DNA from 3 places in the Vibrio sp. MA40-2 genome. Region 2 is predicted to be linked to each of the others. Evidence: predicted binding sites of a transcription regulator. Region 2 holds the regulator's gene; each other region holds the start of a gene.
The links. The regulator CRP, encoded in region 2, controls carbon source genes, mostly activating them, when cyclic AMP is high. The targets are predictions, from matches to a motif close to TGTGANNNNNNTCACA.

Region 1: ACLKML_RS09800 (CTP synthase) is a predicted target of CRP. The motif match lies at 5,198-5,213, and genes of this name have one in related genera.
Region 3: cdd (cytidine deaminase) is a predicted target of CRP. The motif match lies at 5,425-5,440, and genes of this name have one in related genera.

The regions. Positions count from the first base shown of each region.
Region 1 is NZ_CP178628.1:510,503-517,741, reverse strand. It holds gene barA (two-component sensor histidine kinase BarA) at 1-62, opposite strand, end outside; gene rlmD (23S rRNA (uracil(1939)-C(5))-methyltransferase RlmD) at 197-1,606, shown strand; gene relA (GTP diphosphokinase) at 1,767-3,992, shown strand; gene mazG (nucleoside triphosphate pyrophosphohydrolase) at 4,085-4,876, shown strand; gene ACLKML_RS09800 (CTP synthase) at 5,298-6,950, shown strand; gene eno (phosphopyruvate hydratase) at 7,029-7,239, shown strand, end outside.
Region 2 is NZ_CP178628.1:1,192,796-1,200,034, reverse strand. It holds gene ACLKML_RS13165 (ABC transporter ATP-binding protein) at 1-1,633, shown strand, start outside; gene ACLKML_RS13160 (TIGR02444 family protein) at 1,630-2,103, shown strand; gene ACLKML_RS13155 (hydrolase) at 2,219-3,196, shown strand; gene ACLKML_RS13150 (YheU family protein) at 3,204-3,416, shown strand; gene ACLKML_RS13145 (phosphoribulokinase) at 3,506-4,375, shown strand; gene crp (cAMP-activated global transcriptional regulator CRP) at 4,621-5,253, shown strand; gene groL (chaperonin GroEL) at 5,458-7,107, opposite strand; gene ACLKML_RS13130 (co-chaperone GroES) at 7,177-7,239, opposite strand, start outside.
Region 3 is NZ_CP178628.1:2,354,280-2,361,518, forward strand. It holds gene glgC (glucose-1-phosphate adenylyltransferase) at 1-285, opposite strand, end outside; gene ihfA (integration host factor subunit alpha) at 920-1,216, shown strand; gene ACLKML_RS18320 (RelA/SpoT domain-containing protein) at 1,256-2,023, opposite strand; gene ACLKML_RS18325 (thiopurine S-methyltransferase) at 2,292-2,945, shown strand; gene purT (formate-dependent phosphoribosylglycinamide formyltransferase) at 3,080-4,255, opposite strand; gene cdd (cytidine deaminase) at 4,483-5,370, opposite strand; gene ACLKML_RS18340 (DEAD/DEAH box helicase) at 5,842-7,206, opposite strand.

The DNA of each region.
Region 1 (7,239 bases), 680 kb from region 2:
ACGATGAGAGTAGGGGCTAAAGTTAGAGTGATTACACGGGCACGCAAGCCATATCTTGTCATTTTTACCTGATTACTTATTCTCTGATTACAATAGAGTCTGGATATGGGAAAATATCTTAATAGCTTAAACAAAGCATTAATATTCCACAATCACGCAGCGTTAGAATAGTGATACTAGGACAAAAGAGACCCACATGGCACGTTTTTATCAACCAAAAAAGAAAATTGTATTGGACACCAAGCATCAACAATTTGATGTTGAAAGGTTAGATCACCATGGAGCGGGTATAGCGTGGTTAAAAAATAAACCAGTTTTTATTGAAGGAGCATTGCCTGGCGAAAAAGTATTGGTTCAATTGACCGAAAGTAAAAGTAAATTTTCTCGAGCTAAACTGATAAAAATTTTAACGCCAAGCCCACAAAGAATAGAGCCATTTTGTCCTCACTATAAAGAGTGTGGTGGCTGCAATATGCAGCATTTGAGTTATGACGGGCAAACAGAATATAAACAGCAATCATTAAATCAACTAGTCACTAAATTTACTACTAAAAAAAATGATTCTAGAGGCAAAGCACATTCCGGAAAGCAAAGCGATCTTGCTGATAGCACCGAATTCGTTCAAGAAATAGAACAAGTGCCTTTCATTACCGGTGAGCAGCTTGGTTATCGAAGAAGAGCGAGAATCAGTCTGTATCTAAATAAAAAAAATGCCCAGCTTGAATTTGGTTTTCGGCAGAAGCAAAGTAAACAGATTGTTCAAATTACACAATGTGCCGCATTAGAGCCTAAATTGAACCAATTGCTTCCTGATCTTTACATACTCCTTTCACGTTTTAAAAAACCAGTAGAGTTAGGACATGTTGAGCTTGCGTTAGGTGACAAGCAACCTGTAGTTACTTTGCGAGTGATGAAAGCCTTACCAGAACCAGATTTGTCCGCATTGGTCCAGTTTGCTAAAACAAACCAGTTGAGCATGTATTTATTGGTAGAAAAAGAGCCATTGCAGCTTATTTTCGGTGAAAAACCGTCCTACAGTGAAGGGGGTTTTACTATTCCTTTTTTACCGACTAATTTTATTCAAGTGAATAGGAAAGTGAACCAGCAGATGGTTGAACAAGCGATAAAATGGTTAAACCCTGAACCTGAAGATCGAGTGCTCGACTTATTCTGTGGTCTTGGTAATTTTAGCTTACCTATTGCATTAAAAGCGCAATCAGTGGTGGGAGTAGAAGGCGTTCAAGAAATGGTCGAGCAGGCAGAAGACAATGCTAAACTCAACAATATTAATAATATTCAGTTTTACCACGCTAATTTAGAAAACGACATAACTGAAAATAGTTGGGCGCAATCAAAGTTTGATAAAGTACTACTCGACCCAGCAAGAGCTGGTGCAGCAGGTGTTGTAGAGCAACTTGCGAAACTTGGAGCATACAGAATAGTGTACGTTTCTTGTAATCCTGCTACGCTTGCCAGAGATACTCAGTCTTTACTCGAACAAGGTTTCAAATTGATTCGATTAGGAATGTTGGACATGTTTCCTCATACTAGCCATTTAGAATCGATGGCTTTATTTGAAAAACAGAAGGTTAAACGTACTCGTTGAACAAATGAATTTTAAACTAAGTTTGAAAATCTAGTAGTAAATACAGAAAATATTAAGCGCTATCAATATTGTGCAGGTTTTAGTTAAATAACAAACATGATAGGTAAGAAATAGATACAACGAATAGTGCCTGTCTTGAATTGAAAAGTTGGGAAATAACATGGTTGCGGTACGCAGTGCGCACTTAAATAAAGATGAAAAATTTGAATTAGAAGCTTGGGTCACCAGCCTAGAGCAAGATCAAAAAACCAGTAAACGGCTAATAGAAGTCTATAAGCAGTGCGAATCTCACTTAGAAGGACGAGAACAAGCACCACTATTGCTTTGGCGTGGTCGGGAAATGATCGAAATTTTAATCACTTTATCTATGGATAGAGCGACCTTGATTGCGGCACAGTTATTTCCTGTCGTCTCCAGTGGTTTTTTCGAAAAAGAAGAGCTCGAAGAGGTTTATGGTAAAGAGATCATTAAGCTGATTGATGGAGTGGAAGAAATGGCCGCCATCGGTCAACTTAATGTAACATTTGAAGGGGCAGCAGCATCAGGTCAAATAGATAATGTGCGCAGAATGTTGCTGGCAATGGTAGATGATTTTCGCTGTGTGATTATCAAATTAGCTGAGCGTATTTGTAATTTACGTGAAGTGAAAGACAAACCAGAAGAAGTTCGTCAAATAGCCGCCAAAGAGTGCGCTAATATATACGCACCTCTCGCCAACCGTTTAGGTATCGGTCAGTTAAAATGGGAAATTGAAGATTACGCTTTCCGTTATCAGCAATCGGATATTTACAAGCAAATAGCAAAGCAACTCTCAGAAAGACGAATTGTGCGTGAAAAATATATCGATGACTTTGTTACCGATTTAATGTCTGAGATGAAAGCGACCAATATCAACGCGGAAGTAAGTGGACGGCCAAAACATATTTATAGTATTTGGCGTAAAATGCAGAAAAAAAATCTGGCTTTTGATGAACTGTTTGATGTTCGAGCAGTGCGTATCATCGCCGATCAACTGCAAGATTGTTATGCGGCTTTAGGGATTGTACATACTAAATACAAGCATCTTCCTAATGAGTTTGACGACTATGTTGCCAATCCTAAACCGAATGGTTATCAATCTATTCATACCGTAATTCTTGGGCCAGAAGGGAAAACCATAGAGATTCAGATCAGAACCAAGCAAATGCATGAAGATTCTGAACTGGGTGTTGCTGCGCATTGGAAGTATAAAGAAGGCGCGTCAAGTAGTGGACGTAGTGGTTATGATGAGAAAATCACTTGGCTTCGTAAGCTGATTGATTGGCAAGAAGAAATGTCAGATTCTGGTGAGATGCTAGATGAACTGCGTAGCCAAGTATTCGATGACAGAGTATATGCCTTTACGCCAAGAGGGGATGTGGTTGATTTGCCAATGGGCGCAACTCCACTTGATTTTGCTTACCACATTCACTCTGAAGTTGGACATCGTTGTATCGGAACCAAAGTCGGTGGGCGAATTGTTCCATTTACGCACAAATTAGAAATGGGCGATCAGGTTGAAATTATTACCCAAAAAGAACCGAATCCATCGCGAGATTGGTTAAACTCATCTTTAGGATTTGTCCATTCAAGTCGAGCGAGAGCAAAGATAAATGCTTGGTTTAGAAAAGAAAGCCGCGAGAAAAACATAGAAGCGGGTCGAGAGATTTTAGAGTTAGAATTAAGTAAAATAGGCGCAACATTAAAACATGCGGATGATTATGCTCTTAAGCGTTTTAATGTTAATACACCGGATGAGCTTTATGCTGGGATTGGTAGCGGTGATTTAAGAATTAACCAAGTCATTAATCACATTAATGCATTAGTTAATAAGCCAACAGCCGAAGAAGAAGATAAGCAAGCTTTAGAAAAATTGCAAGAGCAAGGGGCTAAATCGTCGGCTCAAAATAGACCTCATAAAGATGCGATTGTCGTTGAAGGTGTTGATAACCTAATGTCGCACTTAGCAAGATGTTGTCAACCTATCCCAGGAGATACCATTGCCGGCTATATTACCCAAGGCCGAGGTATTTCGGTACATAGAAGTGATTGCGAGCAATTGGCTGAACTAAGGTTACATGCTCCAGAGCGTATTATTGATACCGTTTGGGGAGGATCTTATTCAGGTAACTTCATCCTCACTCTTAGAGTGGATGCGTTAGAACGCGGTGGATTACTTAAAGATATAACCACACTGTTAGCCAATGAGAAGTTGAATGTGTCAAGTATGAAAAGTCGTCATGATTATAAGCGTCAAATGCTTATTATGGATTTCAACTTAGAAGTGAAAAATGTTGAACTTCTTAGCCGGGTGATTTCTCGAATTGAACAAATTCGAGACGTTATTTCGGTAAGACGCTTACGTTAAAGATCATAAGAACAAGCGCTAGCGGTCTGTCAGAAAAACGCTCAGCATAAAAAATACACAAATAAACAGAATATAAAGTGAGAAACGGTTAAATGGCGGATAGTGTACAGCAACTTTTAAATATTATGTCTCAACTGCGTGACCCTAAAAAAGGCTGTCCTTGGGATTTAAAACAAAATTTCGATTCTATTATTCCCCACACAATCGAAGAGACATTCGAACTAGTAGACGCGATCAATAATAAAGATTGGCTAAACTTAAAAGAAGAACTCGGTGATGTGTTGTTCCAAGTGATTTTTTACAGTCAATTAGCTAAAGAACAACAGCTTTTTGAGTTTAACGATGTTGTTGAAACAGTGAACGAAAAATTAATTCGTCGCCACCCTCATGTTTTTTCTGATTTAACACTCGACTCTGAACAAGAGATAAATTCCAATTGGGAGCAGGAAAAAGCCAAAGAAAAGGCCAAGTTGGGTAAAGTGGAACAAAGTGTATTAGATTCTGTGCCTAACTCTCTTCCTGCTCTTTCTAAAGCCAATAAAATACAAAAGCGTTGTGCTAAGCATGGTTTTGATTGGGATACCATTGGCCCTGTTGTGGATAAAGTAAAAGAAGAATTAGATGAAGTGCTTGATGAAGTTCTCCAAGTCACTCCTGATGAGAAAGCGATTGAAGAAGAATTAGGCGACCTTCTTTTTGCTACCGTAAATTTAGTTCGTCACTTAGGCAAAGATCCAGAAGTCGCTTTACGTAAAGCAAACGATAAATTTGCAACTCGCTTCAAAGGTGTTGAGCGTCTAGTTCGCGAGCAAGGAAAGCAATTGGATGATTTCAATCTAGAACAGTTAGATGCCATGTGGGATGAAGTTAAAAAAGGTCAATGATATTGATGTAATTATCATTATGATCAAAACAATTCGGTAAGTCACATCTGAAATTTGGTGAATAACATCTATAAACTATCAAGTCGAATGCTAAAAATAACTGCGTTATTGTTTAACTTGTTTTAAATTTTAGACTGGTGGAAAGTTATACTCTGACCAGTTATCGATTACTTGCTTGTTTTACTCAACGGTGGCTATACTTTGCGCCATAAGATAGTTGATTTGTATACTTAAACTTAAGTAGGGATAAGCATCAACTAGTGATAGACATAGGTTAATGGCTTGTTGAATTGATTTGAAGCAAAAAATAAATTAACCAAGTGTGATAAGTTTCACGTTGTGGCGTTAAAGGGCTTCTGGTATATTTGCATCCCGTCCAGACAGCACCAATTTCCCTCATTCAACCAATTTCAGGTTAAACATGACGACAAATTACATTTTTGTTACTGGCGGGGTGGTATCCTCACTAGGTAAAGGTATTGCAGCAGCATCTCTTGCGGCTATTTTAGAAGCTCGTGGTCTTAAAGTGACCATGATGAAGCTTGACCCTTATATCAACGTTGATCCCGGCACAATGAGCCCAACTCAACATGGTGAAGTATTTGTTACCGAAGACGGTGCAGAAACCGATCTCGATCTTGGTCATTATGAACGATTCATTCGTACCAAAATGAGCAAGCGCAACAACTTTACTGCTGGGCGTGTTTATGCTGACGTACTGAGAAAAGAACGTCGTGGTGATTACTTAGGTGCAACGATTCAAGTTATCCCTCATATCACTAATGCAATAAAAGATCGTGTTTATGATGGCGCAGAAGGCCATGATGTGGCAATCGTTGAAGTGGGTGGCACTGTTGGTGATATCGAATCTCTGCCATTTATGGAAGCAATTCGTCAGTTAGCTGCAGAAGTTGGCCGTGAACGTGCCATGTTTATGCATCTGACTTTAGTACCTTATTTAGCTGCAGCTGGTGAAGTGAAAACCAAGCCAACTCAGCACTCTGTAAAAGAATTACTTTCTATCGGTATCCAGCCAGATATTTTGGTTTGCCGTAGTGATCGTATGATCCCTGCAAATGAACGTAAAAAAATAGCGCTGTTCTGTAACGTACCAGAAAAAGCTGTTATCTCAATGAAAGACGTAGATTCTATCTACAAAATCCCTCAATTAATCAAAGCTCAAGCATTGGATGATCTTGTCTGTACTCGTTTTGGTATTCAAGCACCAGAAGCGGATCTGTCAGAGTGGGAACAAGTTATCTATGAAGAAGCGAATCCTACCGCAGATGTAACTATTGGTATGGTTGGTAAATATATAGAACTTCCAGATGCTTATAAATCCGTCAATGAAGCACTGAAACATGCAGGGTTGAAAAACCGCTTAAATGTCACCATTAAATATGTCGACTCACAAGATGTAGAGAGCAAAGGTGAAGAAATGTTCGCAGATTTAGATGCGATTCTTGTACCTGGTGGTTTTGGTGATCGTGGTATTGAAGGTAAAATCCTTGCCGCTAAATATGCGCGTGAAAATAACGTGCCTTATTTAGGTATTTGTTTAGGCATGCAGGTGGCTTTAATTGAGTTTGCGAGAAATGTTGCTGGCCTAGAAGGCGCACATTCAACAGAATTTAACAAAGATACAAAGTATCCCGTGGTAGGATTAATTACCGAATGGGTAGATGGTGAAGGTAAAGTTGAAGAACGTACTGAGCTATCTGACTTAGGTGGTACTATGCGTCTTGGCTCTCAGCTTTGTCACCTTGAAAAAGGCACATTAGCTAAAGAGTTATACGGTAGCGCGACAATTCATGAACGTCACCGTCACCGTTATGAAGTAAACAACAATCTTCGTCCGCAAATTGAAAAAGCTGGTTTAAAAGTATCTGGCTTATCTGCAGACAAAAAGCTTGTTGAGGTAATTGAGAACCCAAATCATCCATGGTTTGTTGCCTCTCAGTTCCACCCTGAATTCACGTCTACGCCTCGCGATGGACATCCGTTGTTCGCTGGCTTTATTAAAGCCGCAGGTCAATATCAACGTGGTGAATTCGATACAGAACAGAATAAGTAATACAGGAATCCGGATAATGACACATGAGGTGTCGTTATCCTTAGTTTTGACATAAAAATTGAACGAGAGGAAACATCAATGTCTAAGATCGTTAAAGTTCTAGGTCGTGAAATCATCGACTCACGTGGTAACCCAACAGTAGAAGCTGAAGTACACCTAGAAGGCGGTTTCGTCGGTATGGCTGCTGCTCCATCTGGCGCATCTACTGGTTCTCGCGAAGCTCTTGAGCTACGTGACGGCGACAAAACACGTTTCCTAGGTAAAGGTGTTCTTAAAGCAGTTGAAGCAG
Region 2 (7,239 bases):
GACACAACTTGCTCAGGCAGAACAAGATGATAACGGTACTTTAGTTGCTGAATTGCACGGTAAAATAGAAACCATAGGTGGTTACAGTATTGCAGCCAGAGCATCGGAACTGCTTAACGGCTTAGGTTTTAGTCAGCAACAAATGAGTTGGAACCTTACTCAGTTTTCTGGTGGTTGGCGCATGCGCCTTAACTTGGCTCAAGCATTGTTATGTCGTTCAGATTTACTACTACTTGATGAACCGACCAACCACTTAGATCTTGATGCCGTAATGTGGCTTGAAAAATGGCTGCAAAACTACCCAGGCACCTTGCTCTTGATTTCTCATGATAGAGATTTTCTCGATCCTATCGTGAGTCGAATTATTCATGTAGAAAATCAATTATTAAACGAGTACACCGGTAATTATTCTTCGTTCGAAGGTCAGCGTGCTCAAAAGTTAATATTGCAACAAGCGATGTTTCAAAAACAACAAAAGCAAGTAGAACACATGCAAAGCTACATCGACCGTTTCCGCTATAAAGCATCAAAAGCGAAACAAGCACAAAGTCGTATTAAAGCGTTAGATAAAATGGAGAAAGTGCTTCCTGCTCAACTGGATAATCCATTTAGTTTCGAATTTCGTATCCCTTCGGCGTTACCTAACCCAATCTTGATGATGGATGAAGTCTCCGCAGGCTATGATGATAATCTCATCTTAGAAAAAATTCGTCTAAATTTGGTTCCTGGTAGCCGCATTGGTCTTTTAGGTAGAAATGGGGCAGGTAAATCGACATTAATAAAACTATTATCTGGTGAGTTAGCCCCTCAAGATGGCGATTTAACCTATTCACAAGGTGTTAAAATTGGTTATTTTGCGCAGCACCAATTAGAAACTCTTCATCCTGAAGAGACACCGTTACAACACATGATGCAAATTGCGCCTAAACAAACCGAGCAAGAATTAAGAAATTATTTAGGTAGTTTTGGTTTTCAAGGTGATAAAGCACTGGATAAAGTTGCCCCATTTTCTGGTGGAGAAAAAGCACGTTTAGTTCTAGCTTTAGTTGTTTGGCAAAAACCCAATTTACTTTTACTTGATGAACCAACCAACCACCTTGATCTCGACATGCGTCAAGCCCTCACCTTTGCATTACAAACCTTTGAAGGTGCAATGGTCATCGTTAGTCACGACCGCTACTTACTGCGTGCAACAACGGATGATCTTTACCTTGTTCACGATAGGCAAGTTGCTCCTTTTGATGGCGACTTAACTGACTATTACAAATGGCTTACCGAGCAAAACAAAGCCAATAAAAAAGAAGCAACACAAACTACTTCAAATAAGAACAACAACAACAGCGCCGCGTCAAAAAAAGAACAAAAACGCAAACAAGCTGAATTTCGTAAACAGACCGCACCACTTAGAAAGTCGTTAGAAACACTTGAAAAAAAAATGGATAAACTCGGCACAACTTTGTCTGAGGCGGAACAACAATTATTGGATACCGAACTGTACCAAGCTGAAAACAAAGCTAAACTAAATCAAATATTGGCACTTCAAGCCTCTGCAAAATCCGAGCTTGAGGAGATTGAATTAGAATGGATGACTATCCAAGAGTCACTAGAAGAAATGGAACAGGACGCTATATGACAAAACCCGCTTCTTTTATCACCGTAGAACGATTATGGCAATTTAGTTTGCAATATTACGCCATGCGAGGGGTAAAAGAAGCGTGTCTTTCTCTACAAAACAATTTCGATGGCAACGTTAATTTATTGTTACTGTTGAAGTGTCTTGATGAACAACAACTGACTTTTCATCGCAATGATTGGAGCCAAGTTCAACAGGCACTTCTGCGTACAGAAACACTACTTCTTCACTATCGAAAACTTCGCAAGAAAACCAAATCGCATGTACCTGCAACCTTATATCGAGAATCTTTAGAATTTGAACTATTATTAGAAAAACAACAACAGTCCGATTTAGTTCAATGTATCAATACCTTAGAACTCACTACCAACAACAAAGAACCATTAACATTGGCTTACTGTCGTTCACTTAATGCCGAACACCTTTTTACAGCGACTTTTGCAAAGCATTCCACCAAAACCAGTTCATAAAATCACAGTTAAGTTAGTATCAAACTAACAATTATAAATTTTCACATCATCGATAAACTGATCTCTGTTAGAATCAATGCAGAATCAACTCCACATCAATCGATGACTCACTATTATGACCGAATTTAAAGCTGCTCGTGGATTAAGCAATCCACATATTCAAACCGTCATTCCCCGATTTATTAGAAAAAAACCACTCTTTACCGCTCAATGGCAGACCTTAGACACACTCGATGGCGATTTTCTTGATCTCGCTTGGAGTGAAGACCGAACCACTGATTCAGCAAAAAACAAACCAATATTTGTGCTTTTTCATGGCTTAGAAGGCTGTTTTTACAGCCCATATGCAAATGGACTTATGCACGCTTTCGCGCAACATGGTTGGCTCTCTGTCATGATGCACTTTAGAGGCTGTAGTGGTAGGCCAAACAAGTTGGCCAGAGCATACCATTCAGGAGAAACTGAAGACGCCCGCTTTGTGCTTGAATATTTTCGTAAACTGTTTCCAAATCAACCTATTGTCGCTGTCGGTGTCTCTCTTGGTGGCAATATGTTAGTAAACTATCTGGCAAAATATAGTGACGATCCTATTGTAAAAGCAGCAACTGTAGTCTCTGCACCACTGGATCTCGCGGCATGTTCGTCTCGTATTGAACGAGGATTTTCTAAGATATATCGTAACTATTTATTAAGTTCATTAAAGAAAAACGCGCTGAAAAAACACAACCAATTAAACCAAGCTATTGGGGTATCGGTCGACACCATACACGCGCTGAAAACTCTGCACGGATTCGATGATCTTATCACCGCCCCTCTGCATAATTTTAAAAGTGCTCATGATTATTACCGCCGATGTTCGGGAATGAATGTACTCAATGATGTCACCGTTCCTTTGCAACTAATTCATGCTAAAGATGATCCATTTATGACCGACCAAGTGATCCCCAAGTTTACTCTAAACAAAAACATACATTATCGACTATTTGAACAAGGGGGACATGTGGGTTTTCTAACTGGTTCAATGGCTAATCCTCAATTTTGGTTGGAAGAAACATTGCCAAACTATTATCAAAACATCCACACAGAGGTGTAAAAATCACATGATCATTCCATGGCAAGAGATTGAAACCGACACGCTGGATAATTTAATTAAAGAGTTTGTTCTGAGAGAAGGAACGGATTATGGGCAAAATGAAGTAACGCTCGATGAGAAAGTAGCGCAAGTAAAAGAACAACTTACAGTGGGTGACGCCGTTATCGTGTTTTCAGAATTACATGAAACCGTTGATATAAAACTCAAAGGCGAATTTTAACTGGCAAAAGTAAAGCATTTATTCTTTTTAGATAATCCCATAAACTAGCAAATTACACCGTTTAATCTAATTTAATAACAAGGGATATCATGTCCGCAAAACATCCGGTTATCGCTGTTACAGGTTCATCTGGCGCAGGAACAACGACAACTTCAGAAGCATTTAGAAAAATGTTTAATATGATGAACGTTAGAGCCGCATGGGTTGAAGGAGATAGCTTCCATAAGTTCACTCGTCCAGAAATGGACATCGAAATTCGTAAAGCTAAAGAACAAGGTCGACACATCAGTTATTTTGGCCCAGAAGCAAACGACTTTCCGGCATTAGAGCAATTCTTTAAGAAATATGGAGAAGAAGGCAAAGGACAAGTAAGGCGTTATCTGCACTCCTTTGATGAAGCCGTACCTTATAATCAGATGCCAGGAACCTTTACCCCTTGGCAAGATTTACCCGAAAACAGTGATGTGCTTTTTTATGAAGGCTTACATGGCGCGGTGGTCGATGGTGAGGTGAATGTATCGCAACACGCTGACTTGCTTATCGGTATGGTGCCGATTGTTAATTTAGAATGGATTCAAAAGTTCGTACGCGATACTAGAGATAGAGGACACTCTAGAGAAGCCGTGACCGATTCAATCGTTCGCTCAATGGATGACTATCTAAATTATATTACGCCTCAATTTTCTCGCACACATATTAACTTTCAGCGCGTACCAACGGTTGACACTTCGAACCCTCTTAACGCCAAAGGAATACCCAGTTTAGACGAAAGTTTTGTGGTTATTCGTTTACGTGGCATGAAAAATGTCGATTTTCCTTATCTGTTGGCCATGATTGATGGCTCATTTGTTTCACGCCACAATACACTCGTTGTTCCAGGTGGCAAGATGAGTTTTGCTATGGAATTAATTATTAGACCCGTGCTTCAGCAGTTAATCGAAACAGGCAAAATAGGTTAATTTATACACAACTTGCGGCTTTGTTTGTTATACCGTGATGACGTGCACATTTTTGCGTATAAAATAGGGATTTGAGAGCGATCAAAATCAAGAAATCACCTGAAAAAAAGGATACTATTCTTAACAGACATACATATGTAGCTTGCAGCTTTGATTAAGAAATCCTATGCTAACGTCACCGAAATATAGGGACGTGGCAAAGGAACGCTGCTTAAGTAGGCCCTGCAGATAATAGTGAGATAATTATGGTTCTAGGTAAACCTCAAACCGATCCGACGTTAGAGTGGTTTCTTTCACACTGTCATATTCATAAATATCCATCAAAGAGTACGCTTATCCACGCGGGTGAAAAAGCGGAAACTCTGTATTACATTGTGAAAGGCTCTGTGGCTGTGCTTATCAAGGATGAAGAAGGTAAAGAGATGATTCTTTCTTACCTTAACCAAGGTGACTTCATCGGTGAGCTAGGCCTTTTTGAAGAAGACCAAGAACGTACCGCATGGGTACGAGCTAAATCACCTTGTGAAGTTGCTGAAATTTCGTTTAAGAAATTCCGTCAGCTTATTCAAGTTAACCCAGATATTTTGATGCGTCTTTCGTCTCAAATGGCAAGTCGTCTACAAACGACAAGCCAAAAAGTAGGCGATTTGGCCTTCTTAGATGTGACTGGTCGTATTGCTCAAACACTTCTTAATTTAGCAAAACAACCTGATGCAATGACTCACCCTGATGGGATGCAGATCAAAATTACTCGTCAAGAGATTGGACAAATTGTTGGCTGTTCACGTGAGACAGTTGGACGTATTTTAAAAATGCTTGAAGAGCAGAACTTAATTTCTGCACACGGTAAAACTATCGTTGTTTACGGTACTCGCTAACGTTCATTCGTTAATACGGAACCGTCTATAAAAAACAAACTAAAAAAGCAGCGGAAACGCTGCTTTTTTTTTCGATAAAATTAGAATAGCTTTTATGTAAGTGCTTCTAATTGATGGTGCTTGCAACTTGGTTGGGCATATATCTGGACACACCCAACCGGTTTAACATAAACGCTAAACTTTAGTCACATAGGTAGCGGAATTTTACATCATTCCTGGCATTCCACCCATACCACCCATGCCGCCCATATCAGGCATTGCAGCACCAGCATCTTTAGCTGGAGCATCAGTAACCATTGCTTCAGTTGTGATCATTAGTCCAGCAACCGATGCAGCGAACTGTAGTGCACTGCGCGTTACTTTAGTTGGATCTAAGATACCCATTTCAAGCATATCACCGTATTCGCCTGTGGCGGCATTGTAGCCATAGCTCGCATCGCCTGCTTTAACGTTGTTAGCAACAACTGAGTCTTCCTCACCTGCATTTTCAACGATTTGACGTAAAGGCGCTTCCATTGCTCGAAGAGCAACACGAATACCAACATTTTGTTCTTCATTGCTACCTTCAAGACCCGCGACTTTAGAAGCAGCGCGAATAAGAGCAACACCACCACCAGCAACGACGCCTTCTTCAACCGCAGCACGAGTTGCGTGAAGCGCATCTTCTACACGGTCTTTCTTCTCTTTCATTTCGACTTCAGTTGCTGCGCCAACTTTGATTACTGCAACACCGCCAGCAAGTTTCGCTACGCGTTCTTGTAGTTTCTCTTTGTCGTAATCTGATGTCGCTTCTTCGATTTGTTGGCGAATTTGAGCAACGCGACCTTGAATCATTGCTTCTTCACCAAGACCATCAATGATGGTTGTATTTTCTTTAGTGATGATAACGCGCTTCGCTTGACCTAGATCTTCTAATGTAGCTTTCTCTAGTTCTAAACCAATCTCTTCTGAGATAACCGTACCAGAAGTTAGAATCGCGATATCTTGTAGCATTGATTTACGACGATCACCGAACCCTGGAGCTTTAACTGCTGCAGCTTTCACGATGCCACGCATGTTGTTTACTACCAATGTAGCCAACGCTTCACCTTCAACATCTTCTGCAATGATAAGCAGTGGACGAGAGGCTTTAGCAACCGCTTCTAGAGTGGTTAACAGCTCACGGATATTCGATACTTTTTTATCAATCAAAAGAATGAATGGGTTTTCTAATTCAACCGCACCCGCTTCTTGGTTAGTAATAAAGTAAGGAGATAGGTAACCACGGTCAAACTGCATACCTTCAACAACATCAAGTTCATCTTGAAGTGCTTGGCCTTCTTCAACAGTAATAACACCGTCACGACCTACTTTCTCCATTGCTTCAGCAATGATGTTACCAACGGTTTCATCAGTGTTCGCTGAAATCGTTCCTACTTGTGCAATCGCTTTTGTATCAGCACATGGTACAGATAGAGCTTTAAGCTCTTCTACTGCGGCAACAACCGCTTTGTCGATACCACGTTTAAGGTCCATTGGGTTCATACCAGCAGCAACCGCTTTAAGGCCTTCAGTAATGATTGACTGAGCCAATACTGTTGCTGTTGTCGTTCCATCACCAGCGGCGTCATTTGCTTGAGAAGCCACTTCTTTAACCATTTGAGCGCCCATGTTTTGGAACTTATCTTCTAGTTCAATTTCACGCGCTACAGAAACACCATCTTTAGTGATGGTTGGTGCACCGAAAGATTTATCCAATACAACGTTACGGCCTTTAGGCCCAAGCGTTACTTTTACAGCATCAGCCAGAACGTTTACACCTTCTAGCATTTTGATTCGTGCGTCATTACCAAATTTTACGTCTTTAGCAGCCATCTTATATATCCTTTCCTAAATACTATTTATATTTGCTTGTCGTTTAAGAGTGAATTACTCAACGTATGCTTATTCAACAATTGCCATGATGTCGTTTTCAGACATGACTAATACTTCTTTGCCATCTATTTT
Region 3 (7,239 bases), 1.2 Mb from region 2:
TTCACCCATTGCTGGAGAAAGAATTTGCCAACCATCTTGAAGATGGTCAATTAAATCTTGTGCCATATATTGTGTTAATACACCCACTTTTCTGACGCCGGAATTGATACAGTTTGAGAGAGTAAAATCGATAATTCTAAATTTACCACCAAAGGAAATAGCCGGCTTAGCATTATTGCTAGTTAATTGTTTTAATCGTGTTCCTTTTCCGCCGGCTAAAATTAGCGCACTTGTTTCACGCACAAGTTGGTTGGTATCAGCGTGTGAATAATTGTTACTTGCCATATAGTTAAAGCCTTATAGGTAATGTATTAAAATTGGCGATGTTGTTTATTATTAAGGGGGCAACACCGTCATTACTAAAGTACTATTATTATCAACATTTCTATGTCGATTGGGTCACTGATTTGTTAAGAGATAGGGTGAGTTTTCAATCTTTTGATATTCATCACTAAATATTAGCACTAAATTATTTCGTTCGGTCGAAAATGTTTTACTGCAGTATTATCATCGGTTAATTGTTGTTCGTTAAATATTCAATTTTTGTATGCTAGCTAATTTTATTTAAATTTTTTATTAAAAGTTGTTGCAAGATCATGAAATGATTGAAAAAATACAAAAATTTTACATTGATCGTCTTTGGTGGTTTATTTGACTGCTTTTTTGTGTTTTTTAAATATTTATAGTTGATTTTTGATTGTTTGTTAGTTTTTATAACTGATGAAAATGTGGAGAGTTAGCGGTAAAACAACCTCTACTTGAGTGTTTAGTTAATAAATGAAATAAAAAAATTAGCCAAAATCATAAGGTTGGCTTACACTTCTTTTGATGTCGCCGATATTTTACATCGGTAAAGCACTATCCAATTTGGTGTTACTTAATTGTAGCAATATTTAATACAGCTTTGAGGGAAGTTTTTATGGCGCTCACAAAGGCCGATTTGGCTGAGAACCTGTTTGAAAAACTTGGATATAGTAAGCGAGATGCCAAGGAAACGGTAGAAGTGTTTTTTGAAGAAATTCGTAAAGCACTCGAAAATGGTGAACAGGTTAAGCTCTCTGGATTTGGAAATTTTGATTTACGAGAAAAAAGTGAAAGACCTGGTCGAAACCCAAAAACTGGCGAAGACATACCAATTTCCGCTCGACGGGTGGTTACATTCCGTCCTGGGCAAAAATTGAAAGCTCGAGTTGAAAATATCAAAATCGAGAAATAGCCTTTAATGAAAGACCACATTTAAGTGGTCTTTTTTATTTTATGCTGCTTTTATTTTCGTTGTGATATACGGTTGCCAAGCATCATGATACAAATTAATCGATTGTTGGCGCAATTTGTTTATTCGTGCTTGTTCTAATTGGTTTAGCATACCATTGCTTGCGACCGCATTTCGTTCAATATGCTGAATTTGTTCATACAATTCATGTTCTGGACCGTTTTTCACTTTTGCGATGTCGGCAAGGTGGAGTTGCACTTCTGCGATGATCTTAGTCTTGGGTAATTCTACTAGTATATTTAAATCACGGTAACCAGAAGGAGCCGGATTTTTAAAGCGATTTTTCACACTGACAATCTTGGTTTGATTCTCAAGTAATTCAAACGTTGTGACTAAATCTTCGATGTCGTTGGTGACAATCGTTCCTCTCGCCAAATCAGTGATCCTGCTTACCTCATTAGACAAATCTGTTTTTATTTTGGTTTGAGCTCTTTGTTGTGATTTTACTCCGGAGAAAAGCGCCTGTGAGTTTGTTTGCAGCGCAACACTTTTACAGATGGTTTCTAGTTCGTATTGGGCTTGATGAGCTTTAGAATAGAGCGTATTGAAATCTGAGTAAGGTTGGCGTGCTGAAAGACGAAAAGAATTTATACCGTACAGTCCGCTTAAACTGTGTTTGAACAGTTTTGAGTTAATTTGGTTCTGAGTTTGGCTTCGTTGTTGGTTATCGTTTATAGGCTCAATAGAGGCAAAGGCGGGCGCCCGGCTAAATACCAGTAAGGTGAGAATAGTACGTAACAGTACGTTCATTAAAGCTCCTTGGATTGATGACGTTTGGTAAAATGTGAACTCTAAAGGTCAAACGTATTATTCAATCAAGTGTGCATTTTTGTAGTCGAAACAATTTGTACTCGTTATGTTTTATATCTTAGGGCATTTTTAGTATTTTCAATTGTTCTTTGCACAAATTTACAATCAGTGAGAGATCAATCACATATACAATTTCTTTATGTTACTTGCTTTCTGTACATGATTTAGAGACAGTATTGCGACTTGTTGTTATTAATATTTGGTTGTTATGAGAGATAAAGAATTTTGGCATCATAAGTGGGCGTCGAATCAGATAGGTTTTCACTTAGATGATGTTAATCCATTGCTGATTAAATTTTGGGAAAAGGTCGAGCCTAAAACGACTGATAAAGTGTTATTACCACTTTGTGGTAAAAGTGAAGATCTTATTTGGCTTGCACAAAGGCATGAGTCTGTACAAGGTGTTGAAATTAGTGATATAGCCGTGCGCTCTTTTTTTTCTGAGCATTTTTATACCCCAATGGTCGTAAAGTTAGATGCATCTCATGAGCTGTATCAGTTTGATGAATTATCTATTTATGTAGGCGACTTTTTTACATCTCCAATAGAGAATGTCGACATTGTATACGATCGTGCGGCATTAGTTGCTCTACCTGAGGATATGCGAGAAGAGTACGTTAATCGATTGAAAACGGTGCTTAACAAAGGTGGTAGAATATTATTAGTGACGTTAGATTATGTGCAAGCAGAAATGTCAGGTCCTCCGTTTAGTGTTGCGGAAGTGGAGTTAAGAAGATTATTTAGTGAGTACAAGCTGACATTACTTAATCGGGATGACGCTGATGATATGCACCCTAAAATAGCTAAAAGTGGCTTGAGTCGATTTGCTGAGTTGGTGTGGTTAATTGAAGATGATAGTTAGTGTTTAAAGCCCATTATTGAATAAATATAAACTGAAGATTAAGCATTTATACAAAACAGTGACAACAAAAATGGGCTTGAATTTGAGTCCATTTTTGTTAGTAACTATTAGTGAGTTATATAATTCTATACTTATTAGTACACAATTTTGATTTTAGATGCAGCTGATATAGCTTGATCAATTGCCTTATCCAATTTTTTACGTTGGGCGAGGGCTACACCTAAGCGACGACGACCATCTATATCAGGTTTAGCGAATAAACGGATTTGAGTTTTTGGTGCGCTTAATGCTTCATCCAAACCAGTATAACGGATGTTGTCTGATGTACCATCTCCCAGAATTACTGCAGAGGCGGCTGGACCATGTTGAACTATTTTATTAATAGGCATTCCAGTGAATGCTCTGACATGCAAAGCAAACTCAGAGAGTTCCTGCGAAATCATCGTCACCATACCAGTATCATGTGGTCGCGGTGAAACTTCACTAAAGATAACCTTATCGCCTTTCACAAACAGTTCAACACCAAATAACCCGTATCCACCTAAAGCATTCACGACTTGCTCCGAGATATACTCAGCGGCTTTCAACGCAATATTAGACATAGCTTGTGGCTGCCAAGATTCTCTATAATCGCCATCTTCTTGTCTGTGGCCAATAGGCTGGCAGAAATGAACACCATCAACGGCTCTTACTGTAAGTAGTGTTATTTCATAATCAAAATCAACAAAACCTTCAACAATTACTCGTCCAGCTCCGGCTCTACCACCTTCTTGAGCGTATTCCCATGCAGTTAATATGTCATCTTCGGTTTTTATGACGCTTTGTCCTTTACCAGAAGAGCTCATAACCGGTTTTATAACGCAAGGCATGCCTACATGTTCGATAGCTTGTTTAAATTGCTCTAAGGTATCAGCAAATTTATAAGGCGAAGTTAAAATAGAAAGTTCTTCTGCAGCTAAACAACGGATACCTTCACGGTTCATTGTTAACTTAGTAGCGTTAGCGGTCGGAACAACATTTAAGCCTTTGGCTTCTAGTTCGACTAAAGTGTCCGTGGCAATAGCTTCAATTTCTGGCACCACATAATCTGGTTTTTCCAGTTCAATTATGGCTTTCAAGGCTTCACCATCGAGCATGTCAACCACATGGCTACGATGCGCCACTTGCATTGCAGGCGCATTAGGATATCGATCACACGCGATTACCTCTAATCCAAGTCGGTGACATTCTATTGCCACTTCTTTGCCTAGTTCTCCAGAACCTAATAATAAAACTCTAGTCGCGCCTGTGCTTGTAGCAGTACCCAGCATTGGAAAATCCTTCATTATGATCAAATTGCAAGGATAATACTGGATCTTGAGAATTCCGCAATCGTTTGCTTGTGAAATACGGTCGTTTGCTCGTGAACTATAACGGTTTGCTTTGAATCATAACCGTTTACTGATCAAGGGTAAGCAAAAAAGCCTTAATAAATTAAGGCTCTGGGCGATGAATGTAACGATTGAAAATAGAAGTTATGTAGAATTGGGCAACGAAGTTATATAGAGATATAAGCTAAGGGAATATCAGGGTTTAATGCTTCTAATGTTGCTTGGGTTCCATCAATATTATGAATTTTTCCAGTTGATAATTCAGCAAGCGCGGCTGCTGTTATTTGATCAAACGATTTCCCAGCCATCAGAACTTGTGCTAATGCTACTTGTAGAGGAGGAAGGCTAGGATTAAATGCGGCGTTTTCTGCATAAGAACCAAGAAATACACTACCGTCATTGAGTTCTAACGCTACACCACTGAAATTTCCTGAATAAGGGGCATGGCTATAGTTCAATGCTTTTAGCGCATTGAGTATTAATGGATCCGACTCTGTTGTTTTATAACTTAAAAATTTACCATCCATAAGGCGGTCAGGAATATCAAGATCAGCAGGACCAAAAGAATCGGGCAAATATTCTTGCAGTGACATTTCTTGTCGTTTCGGCAGTTGGATCTTAAGTTCCTGCGCAGTGGTCAATTCATTCATAAATTGGCGGCAGTGACCGCAAGGACTATAGTTGATGGTTATATCTTTTATGCCTGTCTCACCTTTCATCCACGCATGACTTATTCCAGATTGTTCAGCATGTACGGTTTGACTCATTTGAGCGCCTATGAATTCCATATTTGCGCCAAAATACAATTTACCTGACAGACCTCGCACAATTGAACCAACATAAAACTCTGAAATCGGTGCATAAGAATAGGCGGCAGCAAAGGGTAGAAGAGACAGTCTCAACGCTTTATCGCTTAATCCTGAACATTGTAAAAGTTGTTCAAACTGTTCGGCGGTAATGGTCGCGTCAAAATTACCTGATTGAATGAGGTTATTTAAATAGTCAGCAACAGGTTGTGGTGCACCATCGAGTGCTGCATTTAATCGAGTCTTCATATTCGGTCCTTTAAAGGGAAGTACCGACATTCTAGCTAAAGCAAGTTGAATTACAGAGACCTGTGTCACATATTAAATTGCAAGGTGATCTAATTTTTCATAAATAGAGTGACATCACATAGATTTAAGTGACACAGTCGTGATTGGTGTACGTTATTATTGTTATGTAGTTATCGGTAACTTACTGAGCGAAATTATGATGTTATCTAAATTGCAACGTTATCTAAATCGGATGTAATATGATAAATAGTCTCTGAATAATAGTAATGAAAAATCTACAAATATGAAGGAATGTAATAAATAGGAAGTATAAACGTTGTAGCAAAGCGTGGCTTGTTTATCTGCTCAGAGATAAGTAAGGCAGGTGATATTGATTTGTTTCTATCATAAAGTTGCACGCTATGCCGCAGTCAATCATAGAGCTAACGCCAATGCGTTAACTCTATTTGTTTATTGAGACGATGATTTGGTTTATTGAGACGATGATTTAGTCGGTCTTCTGCGTTTTGATGATGTTTGATTATTGGTGTTGTTCGGGTTTTTGTCTGAACCGTTAACTGAAAAATGACGCTTATTTTTACTGGCAGGTTTATGGCCACGAGCCATATCTGTAGAGCGCTGTCCATCACTATGGTTTGTTTTGGGCTTTTTGGTTTTTTTAGCTTTAATTGGACGCTTATTAAGGTTTGATTCCGCTAATGGAACATTGGGCGTAAAACCTTGCACTTCAACTCTTGGAATGATTTTTTGTATCAATCTTTCGATACCAAATAGGTCGGTAATTTCGTCATTTGCAACAAGTGAAATGGCTTTACCAGCTTCTCCAGCTCGACCAGTACGACCGATGCGGTGTACGTAATCTTCGGCGACATTTGGTAAATCAAAATTGACCACTTGCGGAAGTTGTGGAATATCAATGCCACGAGCTGCAATATCCGTCGCAACCAGAGCTCGTACTTCGCCTGATTTGAAACCGGCCAACGCTTTAGTCCGAGCCCCTTGGCTTTTATTTCCGTGGATAGGCGCAGATTTAATCCCTTGTTTATCGAGATAAGTAGATAGACGATTAGCCCCGTGTTTTGTTCGGCTAAAAATGAGCACTTGTTGCCAATCATTGTCTTTGATCAGCTTGACTAGTAATGCTGATTTTCTAGATTTTTCCGCTGGATACACAAGTTGTTCTACTGTTGTTGCGGTTGAGTTTTCTTGGTTGACTGAAATCTCTAACGGATCGTTGACTAATCCTTTGGCTAACGTGCGTATCTCTGGTGAAAAAGTAGCCGAGAACAGTAAATTTTGGCGTTTATTGGGTAGCAAAGCCAGAATCTTTTTAATGTCTCTTAAAAAACCCATATCTAGCATTCTATCTGCTTCGTCTAGAACCAGGACTTCTACTTGAGAAAACTTAACCGCATTTTGATTATAAAGGTCAATGAGTCGCCCCGGTGTTGCAACTAGAACATCACTACCTTTGCGAAGTTTTTGCATTTGAGGATTGATCTTTACTCCACCAAACACAACCATAGAAGTTAATGGTAAATATTTACTGTAGGTTTCAACACTTTGTTGTACTTGTGCCGCAAGTTCTCTGGTAGGCGTTAAGATCAGGGTTCGAATATGGTTACTTTTTACTTTTGTATCGCCACTTAGTTTTTGCAAAATTGGCAAGGTAAAACCGGCGGTTTTTCCTGTACCTGTTTGAGCGGCAGCCATGACGTCTCGCCCATCTAATACTGCAGGAATAGCTTGTTGTTGGATCGGGGATGGTGTGTCGTAACCTTGTTCTTCAATTGATTTAAGAATAGGTGCAGATAAACCTAAAGAGTTAAAACTCATAATATGTTGATTCTCGATTAATAATGGCAAATT